4 linked regions of the Rosistilla oblonga genome follow. The main gene of each other region encodes a partner of the protein of the gene in region 2 in a complex. Links are inferred from orthologs where the notes say so. Each region holds a gene or a part of one and is shown on either strand. Other genes may lie near its edges.

Region 1 (2,870 bases), 1.7 Mb from region 2 along the record:
GCGTTGGGGAAGATGACGCGAACGTCGTCGCCCGGACGGCAGTAAAAGTAATCGCCTACGTCGCCATCGGGGTCGCGGAAACGTGAACTGCAGGTGGTGATACCGAGGATGATCCCGCAGTGCTGTTCTTCCTGCGGATCGAATTCGCGGCTCCGTGTCTCTTCGGCAACTTGCGAAAACAGTCCGTCGGATCCAAACGAATCGATGCTTGGGCCAGCCGATGCACCGGTCGCATTGCCAGCAGCTTTGCGGGCCGCTTCGGCTTCGCGGATCTCGTTTTGGTAAGCCTTTTGATATGCGGCCCAGGCGCGTCGGTAGACCCATCCCGATTCGGGAAAGTTCTTGCGATCGCTGCCGTAGCCGTTGTCGTAGAGTTCGAACGACGCGGTTTCACGATTGCCCGGGTGCAGCAGGCAACGGCCAAAATCGCTGACGTCGCCGTAGGTCTTCGGATCGACGCCAATCAGATTGATCTGTTTGGTGATCAGTTGACCGTTGTGCTCGATTCCCAACATCGCCGGGACGTGAACGCTGCACGTCGCACCGACCAATTTGTCACCGGTGATGCGGCGAATCCGCTCCAGGTGCTTTTCTTGATCGGGCATTCCGCCGCTGCTGTGACAGTCGATAACGACGTCCGACAGCAATTCGTTCATCCGTTTGTGCATCTCGGCAGAAAAGCCTGCCATCACGCTGTTGACGACGATTAGCGTTGCCACCCCGAGGGTGACGCTAATGATCGAAGCGAGTGCGATGTAACGAGTTCGCAGATAGCGAAAGCAAAGAACCCAGCGGTACATACGTCGTCCCAAGGTTGACTGAGGGAAACGCTGGACCCATCCTGGACCAGCGGCGGCGGAGTATAGACGTCGCCGCGCACTGGCGTAAACCTCAACCTGGGGATCAGCTACTGAATTCCCGGGCGATAAAGGTCGTATCGTGGCGACCTTCGATGAATTCGGGGTGCTGCAGGATCTTGCGGTGCAGCGATGCGGTCGTTGCGATCCCGCCGACTTCGAGTTCGTACAGAGCCCGCAACATGCAAGCGATCGCTTCTTCACGCGTCGGACGATGGACGATCAACTTGCCGATCATCGAATCGTAATACGGCGGTACGGTGTATCCGGCGTAGACGTGCGAATCGAATCGAACGCCAAGTCCGCCTGGTGAAAACAGCGTTTCGATCTTGCCCGGATTGGGCATGAAGTTTTTATCGGGGTTTTCGGCGTTGATGCGGCATTCGATCGCCGACCCTTGGCTCTTGATGTCCGCTTGGGTGAACGGCAGCGGTTGTCCAGCGGCGACCGAGATCTGTTGCTTGATCAGATCGACGCCGGTCACCATTTCGGTTACCGGGTGTTCGACCTGAATGCGAGCATTCACTTCGATAAAGTAGAAGTCGTCGTTTTTGTCGACGATAAATTCGACAGTACCGGCGTTGTAATAGTTGGCGTTTTGGATCAAACGGACCGCCGCGTCGCAGATCTCTTTGCGTCGTTCTGCGGGCAGCAGCGGCGACGGAGCCTCTTCGATCAGTTTTTGGTGACGGCGTTGGACCGAACAGTCGCGTTCGTGAAGGTGGACCACGTTGCCCTGTTGATCGGCGATGATCTGGACTTCGATGTGTCGCGGTTGTTCGATGAATTTCTCTAGGTAGACGCCGCCGTTTCCGAAGGCGGCTTCCGCTTCTTGGCGAGCCTGTTGCAGCGCGGTCTCGAGAACCTCGGGCGTCTCGGCGACACGCATTCCCTTACCGCCACCACCTGCTGTCGCTTTGATCAGCACGGGGTATCCGATCGTCTTGGCGACAGCCAGCGCTTCCTCGGTATCGGTCAGCAAGCCGTCGCTTCCGGGGACGACGGGGACGCCAGCGGATTGAGCCAACGCGCGGGCTGAGTTTTTATCGCCAAGCATCTCCATCGATTCGGGCATCGGGCCGATGAAATCGATGTTGCAGCTGCGGCAGACTTCGTTGAAGTCGGCGTTTTCGGCGAGGAAGCCGTATCCCGGGTGGATCGCTTCGGCACCACTCACCTCGGCGGCGCTGATCACTTGGTCGATCCGCAGGTAGCTTTCGGCGCTGCGAGCTGGTCCGATGCAATACGCCGCGTCGGCTAGGCGAACGTGTGCCGATTCGCGATCCGCTTCGCTGAACACAGCGACCGATTCGATGCCCATTTCGCGACAGGCGCGGATAATCCGCAGCGCGATTTCACCACGGTTGGCAATAAGGATCCGGTTATACATCCGATTGATGGTTTCCAAGGTCAGAGGAGGAGCGATTGCGTGAGCGGCGACGGCTCATCGCGGAATCGGCCGCCAGCGAGCGAAAGCTGCTTGTAGGCTGGCGCTGGCGAACTGACGGCTGTGGTGCTAGCAAGTTGTCGGATCGGCGAGGCGTTACGCCGAGGTGTCGATCTTGAACAGCGGTTTGCCGAAATCGACAGCTTCGCCATCCTTAGCCAAGATCGCGACGACCTTCCCCGAAATTTCCGCAGGAATTTCGTTGAAGACCTTCATCGCTTCGACGATGCAGATCGTTGTGTCGGCGTTGACCGAATCGCCAACGCTGACGAAAGGAGACGCTTCGGGATTTGCACGGGTATAAAACGTGCCAACCATCGGTGCCTTGATGATCGCGATGTTTGCACCGTCAGCCGCGGGAGCCGCCGCAGCGGGAGCCGCTGCTGGGGCCGCCGGAGCGACAGCTTGAGGTACCATCATTGGTGCGGGAGCCGCAGCGAACCCGCCGCGACACAACTTGATCGTCTTTTGGTCCTGCTTCAAATCGACTTCAGCAAGATTGTGTTCTTCCATCAGCTCGACGAGCTTGCGGATCTGTTCGATATCAAAAACGTCGCCTGACATGT
Region 2 (2,872 bases):
CTTTGCCATGCTCCAACCGCCCCAACTGTTGCGACTGAGGGATGACTTGCAAGCAACCGTTGTCGCGGCCGGCGCGATCGATCGCGATGTAACAACTGGCCATCCGCGGAAACAGGCAGCCGTAGTTGTACCAATATCCGTAATCTTGATGCCATTCCCAGGCCCCGCCGACGCGAGGTTCTTTGAGCATCAGTTTATGGTGGTAGTGGTAGATCTCTTCTCCCATCAGCGACTGCATCGATCCGGCGACGCGTTGGCAGCGTGCGATGGCGCTGAACATGTCGTCGGATAAATGATCGCGGACGGCCAGCACGGTTTGGCCTCCGGCGGCGTCGCTGCGGGCGGTCGCTGCCGATTCGATCTCGCGATCGCGGCGGGCGATTTGTTCCAACAGCTGGACCTCCGGCGGCGAGAGCAGTTGGGAGACCATCAGAAAACCCTCGCGGTCGAAGGTGGCTTTGTCGTCGGCAGTGATCTGCAAGCGGCTGGTCATCGGAAACCTCCTTACGTGCGGCACAGCAAAAGCTGATTACAATAGGTGCCTATGCTCTCACGGGCGAACGTCGGACGCCATATGCCCAGGGCAATTAAGTGTTTGTGCTTCGGCGAATGAGGCGAGCCGCGGCGGCGCGGCGTTGTCCAAGCGAACACGTCGCTACCGCGTGCCGGCTGATGCCTGCAATTGAAACACCACTTAGCCCTGGCTATATGCCTAGAAGAATCCTTAGCGGTATCGTAGGCTAACGGGGCTGAAGCGTTGCGGGGCTGGGGCCCCGATCCAACCGATGCAGCGAAAAATTGCGATAACCGATATATTTGGATCGCGAACAACGCGAATTTAATATCTTCACTGCCCCTTTGATGGGTGAATAATTGCATGGCGACCGTCGAATCGAACAGCGAAGCCCCCAATACCAAAAAACGCGGAATTCCCGAGGGTTTGTGGATCAAATGCCCCGGATGCTTGTCGAGCGTCTACCGCAAAGAGGTCCAACGGCGGCTGAATGTCTGCCCTAAGTGCGACCACCATCTTTACGTTTCGGCTGCCGATCGAGTCGAACAGGTCTTGGATGAAGGGACGTTTGAAGCCTGGGACGAAGAGCTGAGGCCCACCGATCCCTTGGAATTTGCTGACCGAAAACGTTATGCCGAGCGATTGTTAGCCGAACAGAAGCGGACCGGATTGGTCGATGCCGCTCTGACCGGAACCGGAATGATCCGAGCTCGCCGCGTTGCGTTTGGAGTTACCGACAGTGCGTTTATCATGGGAAGCATGGGATCGGTTGTCGGCGAGCGGTTGACGCGGTTGATCGAACGAGCGACCGAACAGAACCTACCCTTGATCATTATTAGTGGCTCCGGCGGCGGGGCTCGGATGCACGAAGGGATCCTATCGCTGATGCAGATGGCGAAGGTCTCCGCAGCGCTGGCTCGATATCACGAATCGGGCGGGCTGTTCATCAGCGTCTTGACCAACCCCACTATGGGCGGCGTCGCTGCTAGTTTTGCTTCGTTGGGAGATCTCTGTTTCGCCGAACCCAAGGCATTGATCGGTTTCGCCGGACCGCGGACGATCAAAGCGACGATCGGCATCGAATTGCCCGAGGGTTTTCAGACCAGTGAATTCCTGTTGGAGCATGGTTTTATCGATCGGATCGTCGCTCGCGATCGCTTGAAATCGGAGATCGCCCGCGTCATCGACTACTGTGGCAAATAACACTCCTCCCCTCGACTACGAATTACGTTTATGGGTCTGCTGGACAAAATTCAATCGCTGATCGGCAAAAAGAAGACGGAAGAGGGAGATTCCGGCGCCGCGGCGGTTCCGAAGAGCAAGCAAACCAAGGGGAGCAACAGCCTGGATGTCGAAGCCCGCTTTGAGCGGATGCGGTCGGCAGTTTCGGGGACGATGAGTAACTTCATCACCGCCCGGGATCGGCAATACAACCGCGTGGTCGGGCTGAAATTGTGCGACGCGGAAAAAGTAGCCACCTTCGAAGCCCGCTTCAAAGGCCTCAAGAAACCGATCGAAGGGGCGATCGCTGTGCAAATGCAGCACCCCAACGTCGTGGAGACCTACGAATATGGGACCACCAAGCAGGGGCAACCCTATCTGGTGATGGAATATGTCGACGGCCCTGGGCTGTTGCAGGTCATCCAGACGCGGAAAGAAGAGACCTTGGCCGGGAAGCGTTTATCGCTGATCCGACAGATGGCTGAGGGGATGAAATACGTCCACGAGAAGGGATTCATTCACCGCGACATCTGCCCTCGCAACTTTATCTGTTCCTCCGACATGGATCGGATAAAGCTCATCGACTTCGGTTTGACCGTCCCCGCGTTGCCTCCTTATATGCAGCCGGGCAACCGCACCGGGACGCCTCTTTATATGGCGCCGGAAATCGTTCGCCGTCGGCAGACCGACCAACGCGTCGACGTGTTCGCCTTTGGCGTTTCGATCTACACGTTGTGCGCGTTTGAGTTCCCGTGGCCTGTCAACGACACGACTGGCAAAGCCGCGCTGCAGCACGACACGCATCCACCGATCCCGATCTTGCAGTTCCGCCCCGACCTGAATCCTGTGTTGGCGACGGCGATCATGCGTTGCATCAGCCCCAACGTCCAGGACCGGATGCCTTCGATGGAAGCCTTCTTAAGGCAGATCAAAGGGGTCAGGTCGGAGCTGAAGTCACCGGCTTAATTCGAAACCGGGATCGCAAACCGGCGGACTCATGAATTCCCCAACCGGCAAAGTTGGGGACGATTCGGGGGCGGCGAGTCGCTCTACAGCTGGTAACTCGCTCATTCGCTGCAACCACACCCCCTCTTGCGAGGCATTTTGGGATTCGTGGTTTAATGTTTGAATCATTTT
Region 3 (2,802 bases), 1.7 Mb from region 2 along the record:
GTGCGAATCGAATCGAACGCCAAGTCCGCCTGGTGAAAACAGCGTTTCGATCTTGCCCGGATTGGGCATGAAGTTTTTATCGGGGTTTTCGGCGTTGATGCGGCATTCGATCGCCGACCCTTGGCTCTTGATGTCCGCTTGGGTGAACGGCAGCGGTTGTCCAGCGGCGACCGAGATCTGTTGCTTGATCAGATCGACGCCGGTCACCATTTCGGTTACCGGGTGTTCGACCTGAATGCGAGCATTCACTTCGATAAAGTAGAAGTCGTCGTTTTTGTCGACGATAAATTCGACAGTACCGGCGTTGTAATAGTTGGCGTTTTGGATCAAACGGACCGCCGCGTCGCAGATCTCTTTGCGTCGTTCTGCGGGCAGCAGCGGCGACGGAGCCTCTTCGATCAGTTTTTGGTGACGGCGTTGGACCGAACAGTCGCGTTCGTGAAGGTGGACCACGTTGCCCTGTTGATCGGCGATGATCTGGACTTCGATGTGTCGCGGTTGTTCGATGAATTTCTCTAGGTAGACGCCGCCGTTTCCGAAGGCGGCTTCCGCTTCTTGGCGAGCCTGTTGCAGCGCGGTCTCGAGAACCTCGGGCGTCTCGGCGACACGCATTCCCTTACCGCCACCACCTGCTGTCGCTTTGATCAGCACGGGGTATCCGATCGTCTTGGCGACAGCCAGCGCTTCCTCGGTATCGGTCAGCAAGCCGTCGCTTCCGGGGACGACGGGGACGCCAGCGGATTGAGCCAACGCGCGGGCTGAGTTTTTATCGCCAAGCATCTCCATCGATTCGGGCATCGGGCCGATGAAATCGATGTTGCAGCTGCGGCAGACTTCGTTGAAGTCGGCGTTTTCGGCGAGGAAGCCGTATCCCGGGTGGATCGCTTCGGCACCACTCACCTCGGCGGCGCTGATCACTTGGTCGATCCGCAGGTAGCTTTCGGCGCTGCGAGCTGGTCCGATGCAATACGCCGCGTCGGCTAGGCGAACGTGTGCCGATTCGCGATCCGCTTCGCTGAACACAGCGACCGATTCGATGCCCATTTCGCGACAGGCGCGGATAATCCGCAGCGCGATTTCACCACGGTTGGCAATAAGGATCCGGTTATACATCCGATTGATGGTTTCCAAGGTCAGAGGAGGAGCGATTGCGTGAGCGGCGACGGCTCATCGCGGAATCGGCCGCCAGCGAGCGAAAGCTGCTTGTAGGCTGGCGCTGGCGAACTGACGGCTGTGGTGCTAGCAAGTTGTCGGATCGGCGAGGCGTTACGCCGAGGTGTCGATCTTGAACAGCGGTTTGCCGAAATCGACAGCTTCGCCATCCTTAGCCAAGATCGCGACGACCTTCCCCGAAATTTCCGCAGGAATTTCGTTGAAGACCTTCATCGCTTCGACGATGCAGATCGTTGTGTCGGCGTTGACCGAATCGCCAACGCTGACGAAAGGAGACGCTTCGGGATTTGCACGGGTATAAAACGTGCCAACCATCGGTGCCTTGATGATCGCGATGTTTGCACCGTCAGCCGCGGGAGCCGCCGCAGCGGGAGCCGCTGCTGGGGCCGCCGGAGCGACAGCTTGAGGTACCATCATTGGTGCGGGAGCCGCAGCGAACCCGCCGCGACACAACTTGATCGTCTTTTGGTCCTGCTTCAAATCGACTTCAGCAAGATTGTGTTCTTCCATCAGCTCGACGAGCTTGCGGATCTGTTCGATATCAAAAACGTCGCCTGACATGTTCACTCCGGCAATTGGTTGTACAACGATTCTAAAAGCGTTTGTTGCCGCGATTGGCATCGCGTTTCGTTGCGTTGTCTTTTTTTAGGGGCGTGGTCGTTGCCACGGCTAGGAAAAGCCCAGCGTTTTACGCCGGGTCACTTTTTACAGGATTACGGTGCAGTCATCGAGACCCTTTGGCAAACTCGACAAGACTTCGTGCCCCTTCTCGGTCACCAACACATCGTCTTCGATCCGGACACCTAGTTTACCCGGCAGATAGATTCCAGGTTCCACCGTGACGACCATCCCCGCCTGCAACGTCCCTTCGGTAATTGCTGACATTCGTGGCGATTCGTGCACTTGTAAACCAATTCCGTGCCCCAAACCGTGCCCGAAGTAGTCGCCAAAGCCGGCGTCGCGGATCACGTTGCGAGCCGCTGCGTCGACAGCTTTCAGTTCTGCGCCGGGCCGAATCGCCGCAATCGCCGCCAGTTGAGCCTCCAGAACGACAGGATAAATTTCAGCCATTTCCGGCGAGGGGGCCCCGATAGCCGTCATCCTCGTTAAATCGCTGGTGTATCCGTTGTAACGAGCCCCCCAGTCGAGTAGTAGTGCGGGATCGTCGCCGACGCGTCGCTCGCCCGGTTGGGCGTGCGGCAGCGCTGCATTGGGGCCAATCGCAGCGATCGTCGCAAATCCACAGCCTTCGCCGCCGAAGTAGCGGATCCATTTCTCGACATCGTGAGCGATCTCTAGCTCGGTCTGCCCTCGCCGCAGCGTTGCCCGGATCGCTTGAAAGGTCTGTTCGGCGATGCGGACTGCCCGGCGGATCGTTTCGATTTCTTCGGGGTCTTTAATCTGACGCAGCTTAAGAACGAGCCCGTTGGTGGCGGCAAAGGTCTGTTGCGGCAGCGCGGATCGTAGACCTTCTAACAGCGCCCAACTGACATCGTTGGCATCCAGACCGATCGTGGCGGCGGAGAAGTCGTCGACAGCTTCGGCGACCAATTGAGTCATCGTCCGTTCGGGGCCGCGAACAAACGACTCGATCCCACCGCATTCGGCTTCGATTTGCGTCTCGTAGCG
Region 4 (2,823 bases), 5.9 Mb from region 2 along the record:
CGCCCCTCGCTGCCAAGATCGATCTGATTGATCTTCGCCCGCGGCGAGGACCTACGTATACTTGGCACCTTTGCTTTCTTCGCCGCCCGAAATCCCCAATCCACCGATCATGGAAACCTACGACATCATCATGCTGATCGCGCTGGCTGCCGCCACGATCCTCGGCGCGATCAAAGGCTTCGCCTGGCAAGTCGCGTCGCTCGCGTCGATCTCGCTCAGCTACTGGGTGGCGATGCGTTTCCGCGAACCGTTCTCGCAACAGATTCACGCCGAGCCGCCGTGGAATATGTTCCTGGCGATGTTCATCCTGTTCACTGGCACGATGATCGCGATCTGGATCTTATTCCGAATGCTATCGCGCACGATCGACCGATTGAGACTCCGAACCTTCGACCATCAACTGGGCGGAATCCTCGGATTGGCCAAGGGCGTGATCTATTGCATTCTGATCACGATGTTCGCGCTCTCGCTGCTGGGCGATTCGGTCCGCACACAGATCGTGCAATCGCGGAGCGGATACTACATCGCCAAGCTCCTCAGCTACAGCGACAAAGTCATCCCGGCCGAACTCCAAGAGATTGTCGGCCCGTACCTGGATCAACTGGATGAACAACTGCGAGCCGACGGCAACGCAGCGGCCGGCCCGGCGCGACCGTCGCCATGGGGCAACAACGAATCCGCGACCGGCGCGATCGTCGACGCGGTGCAGCAGAACCTGCAACTGCCCAACGACAGCGAGAACCTGATTCCAGCCGAGCTGCTGACGCCGAAATTCTTCGACCAGATCCAGCCATAACCGCTGGCCCCAGTCGCTGTGGAATTCAGGGCGGGGGAACGTGCGATCCCGAGAACCCGAATGTTCGTAAAACCCAGGGAAAACGGGGGCCTTAATACAACATAAGAGGCATTATCGGACGTTGCGGGGCGGTTTCTAAGGGCCTGAAAACCAGGCCCCACCCCGGCGAACGCCAGCATCTGCGGCGGTCGCACCAAGGACTTTGCTTCCGAGCCGCGAAGACGCGGACGCCCGGAAGATCAGACAGCCGCTTCGGCCGCCTCCAGGAAGACGCCCATCCGGCGAAACTTCTCGTAACGCTGAGCCAGCAACTCTTCGACCGGCAGCGATTCCAACTGAGTCAGCGTCCGCGTCAAATAGCTACGCAAACGCGAAGCCGCTTGATGATGATCGCGATGCGCACCGCCCAACGGTTCGGGCAACACGTCGTCGACGACGCCAAGTCCGGGCAAATCCTTCGAAGTGAACTTCAACGCCTTGGCGGCCTTCGGCGCGTGCTCGTGGCTCTTCCACAGAATGCCCGCACAGCCTTCGGGACTAATGACGGAATAATACGCGTTCTCCATCACGGCCACGCGATCGCCGACGCCGATCCCCAAAGCACCGCCGCTCCCCCCTTCACCGATCACGACGCAGATGATCGGCGTCTTCAGCCGGCTCATCTGGAACATGCTTTCGGCGATCACTTGAGCCTGGCCGCGCTCCTCGGCTCCGACGCCGGGATAGGCGCCAGGAGTGTCGATAAAGCAGATCAGAGGCAGCCGATATTTCTCGGCCATCTTCATCTTGCTCATCGCCTTGCGATAGCCTTCGGGATGGGCACATCCGAAGTGACACGCGGCGCGTTCCTTATAGGTACGGCCTTTCTGATGCCCGGCGACGATCACTTTGAAGCGATCGATCTTCGCAAACCCGGTCAACAGCGCCCGGTCGTCGCCGAACTGCTTGTCGCCATGCAGCTCGACAAACTCGTCGAACGCTAGCTTCAGATAGTCGTTCGTATACGGACGGTCTTTGTGCCGCGCAACCTGAACCGTCTGCCACGGATCGAGATTGGCGTAGATCTGCCGCAGTTCTTCATTGATCTGCCGTCGCAGGTTTCGGATCTCCGTCTCCGCGGCGTCGCTGCGATCGGTCTGCTTCTCGATCGCTGCAAGCTGCTGCTGCAACTCAGCCACACTTTTCTCAAAGTCCAAAGTCGTGCCAGCATCCATATCTTCGAGTTCTCTTTTTCAGTTGATTTTCGATCGGCCGCACGGGCCGCGCTCTTTCCATTGCAACGCAGCGATTGCCGCCACGACATTTAATGTTTCAGCAGGTCCTCGGGCGACTTGAATCCCGACGCGACATCAAACACGTCCACATCCAACTTCTTGGGCTGTTTCTTGAACAACCGCATCCCACGAACCAGCTTCAAAAATTCCCACATCGATTCGGGCCGATGCTCTGGCTTCTTGGAGAGCATCCGTTTGATCAGATCCGCGAAATCCTGGGAGACGTTTTCGTTGCTGGTCAACGGCGTGGGGATCGGGGCACTGAGATGCTTGTTCAACAAATCGTTAGGCGATTCGCCCGTATACGGCGGCTTGCCGGTTGCCACTTCGTACAACACGCACCCGTACGAATAGATATCCGACCGCTCGTCCATGTTCTTGCCGCGAATCTGCTCGGGCGACATGTAGCTGCGCGTCCCCTGGATCTGCGATTTCTTGCCGAACAGTTTCGACAGCCCGGTTTTCTTCTTCTGCGAGATCTGGAAGTCGATCAGCTTGACGACCCCTTCCCGACTGACCAGAAAGTTGTCGGGCTTGATGTCGCAGTGCAGCCAGCCCTTGGTATGCATGAAATACAAACCTTCGGCCGACTGTTCAACGACCTTGTTCAGCATATAGGCCAGCGAATCGGGCCCGTGCCGCAACGCCTGCTTCATGTTCAATTCGCTGAACAGTTCCAGCACCAGATAAGCCGACTTCGGATCGGTCACAAAATCGTGGATCTTGATCAACCGCGGGCTCGGCCCAACCTGA

The links.
Region 1: the proteins of accD (region 2) and accC are in contact, whole or in part, in a solved structure (PDB 8UXZ), measured with the Escherichia coli proteins. The link is inferred for Rosistilla oblonga from one-to-one orthologs.
Region 3: the proteins of accD (region 2) and accB are in contact, whole or in part, in a solved structure (PDB 8UXZ), measured with the Escherichia coli proteins. The link is inferred for Rosistilla oblonga from one-to-one orthologs.
Region 4: the proteins of accD (region 2) and CA51_RS02135 are in contact, whole or in part, in a solved structure (PDB 8UXZ), measured with the Escherichia coli proteins. The link is inferred for Rosistilla oblonga from one-to-one orthologs.

The regions. Positions count from the first base shown.
Region 1 is NZ_CP036292.1:4,779,464-4,782,333, reverse strand. The notes cover bases 76-2,870. They hold accC (acetyl-CoA carboxylase biotin carboxylase subunit), read right to left. Parts: upstream 2,248-2,870; coding sequence 904-2,247; downstream 76-903. Other genes in these bases: accB (acetyl-CoA carboxylase biotin carboxyl carrier protein), read right to left, coding at 2,401-2,868; CA51_RS16850 (ABC transporter permease), read right to left, coding at 76-800. Outside these bases: more of CA51_RS16850, read right to left, coding at 1-75. UniProt on the Escherichia coli protein: This protein is a component of the acetyl coenzyme A carboxylase complex; first, biotin carboxylase catalyzes the carboxylation of the carrier protein and then the transcarboxylase transfers the carboxyl group to form malonyl-CoA.
Region 2 is NZ_CP036292.1:6,461,414-6,464,285, reverse strand. Bases 1-2,797 are described here. They hold accD (acetyl-CoA carboxylase, carboxyltransferase subunit beta), read left to right. Parts: upstream 1-877; coding sequence 878-1,717; downstream 1,718-2,797. Other genes in these bases: CA51_RS22760 (serine/threonine-protein kinase), read left to right, coding at 1,748-2,701; CA51_RS22770 (phytanoyl-CoA dioxygenase family protein), read right to left, coding at 1-493.
Region 3 is NZ_CP036292.1:4,778,398-4,781,199, reverse strand. Bases 1-2,727 are described here. They hold accB (acetyl-CoA carboxylase biotin carboxyl carrier protein), read right to left. Parts: upstream 1,735-2,727; coding sequence 1,267-1,734; downstream 1-1,266. Other genes in these bases: CA51_RS16835 (M24 family metallopeptidase), read right to left, coding at 1,879-2,727; accC (acetyl-CoA carboxylase biotin carboxylase subunit), read right to left, coding at 1-1,113. Outside these bases: more of CA51_RS16835, read right to left, coding at 2,728-2,802. UniProt on the Escherichia coli protein: This protein is a component of the acetyl coenzyme A carboxylase complex; first, biotin carboxylase catalyzes the carboxylation of the carrier protein and then the transcarboxylase transfers the carboxyl group to form malonyl-CoA.
Region 4 is NZ_CP036292.1:595,849-598,671, reverse strand. What follows is about bases 24-2,771. They hold CA51_RS02135 (acetyl-CoA carboxylase carboxyltransferase subunit alpha), read right to left. Parts: upstream 2,011-2,771; coding sequence 1,036-2,010; downstream 24-1,035. Other genes in these bases: CA51_RS02130 (serine/threonine-protein kinase), read right to left, coding at 2,100-2,771; CA51_RS02140 (CvpA family protein), read left to right, coding at 62-796. In the rest of the region: more of CA51_RS02130, read right to left, coding at 2,772-2,823. UniProt on the Escherichia coli protein: Component of the acetyl coenzyme A carboxylase (ACC) complex. First, biotin carboxylase catalyzes the carboxylation of biotin on its carrier protein (BCCP) and then the CO(2) group is transferred by the carboxyltransferase to acetyl-CoA to form malonyl-CoA.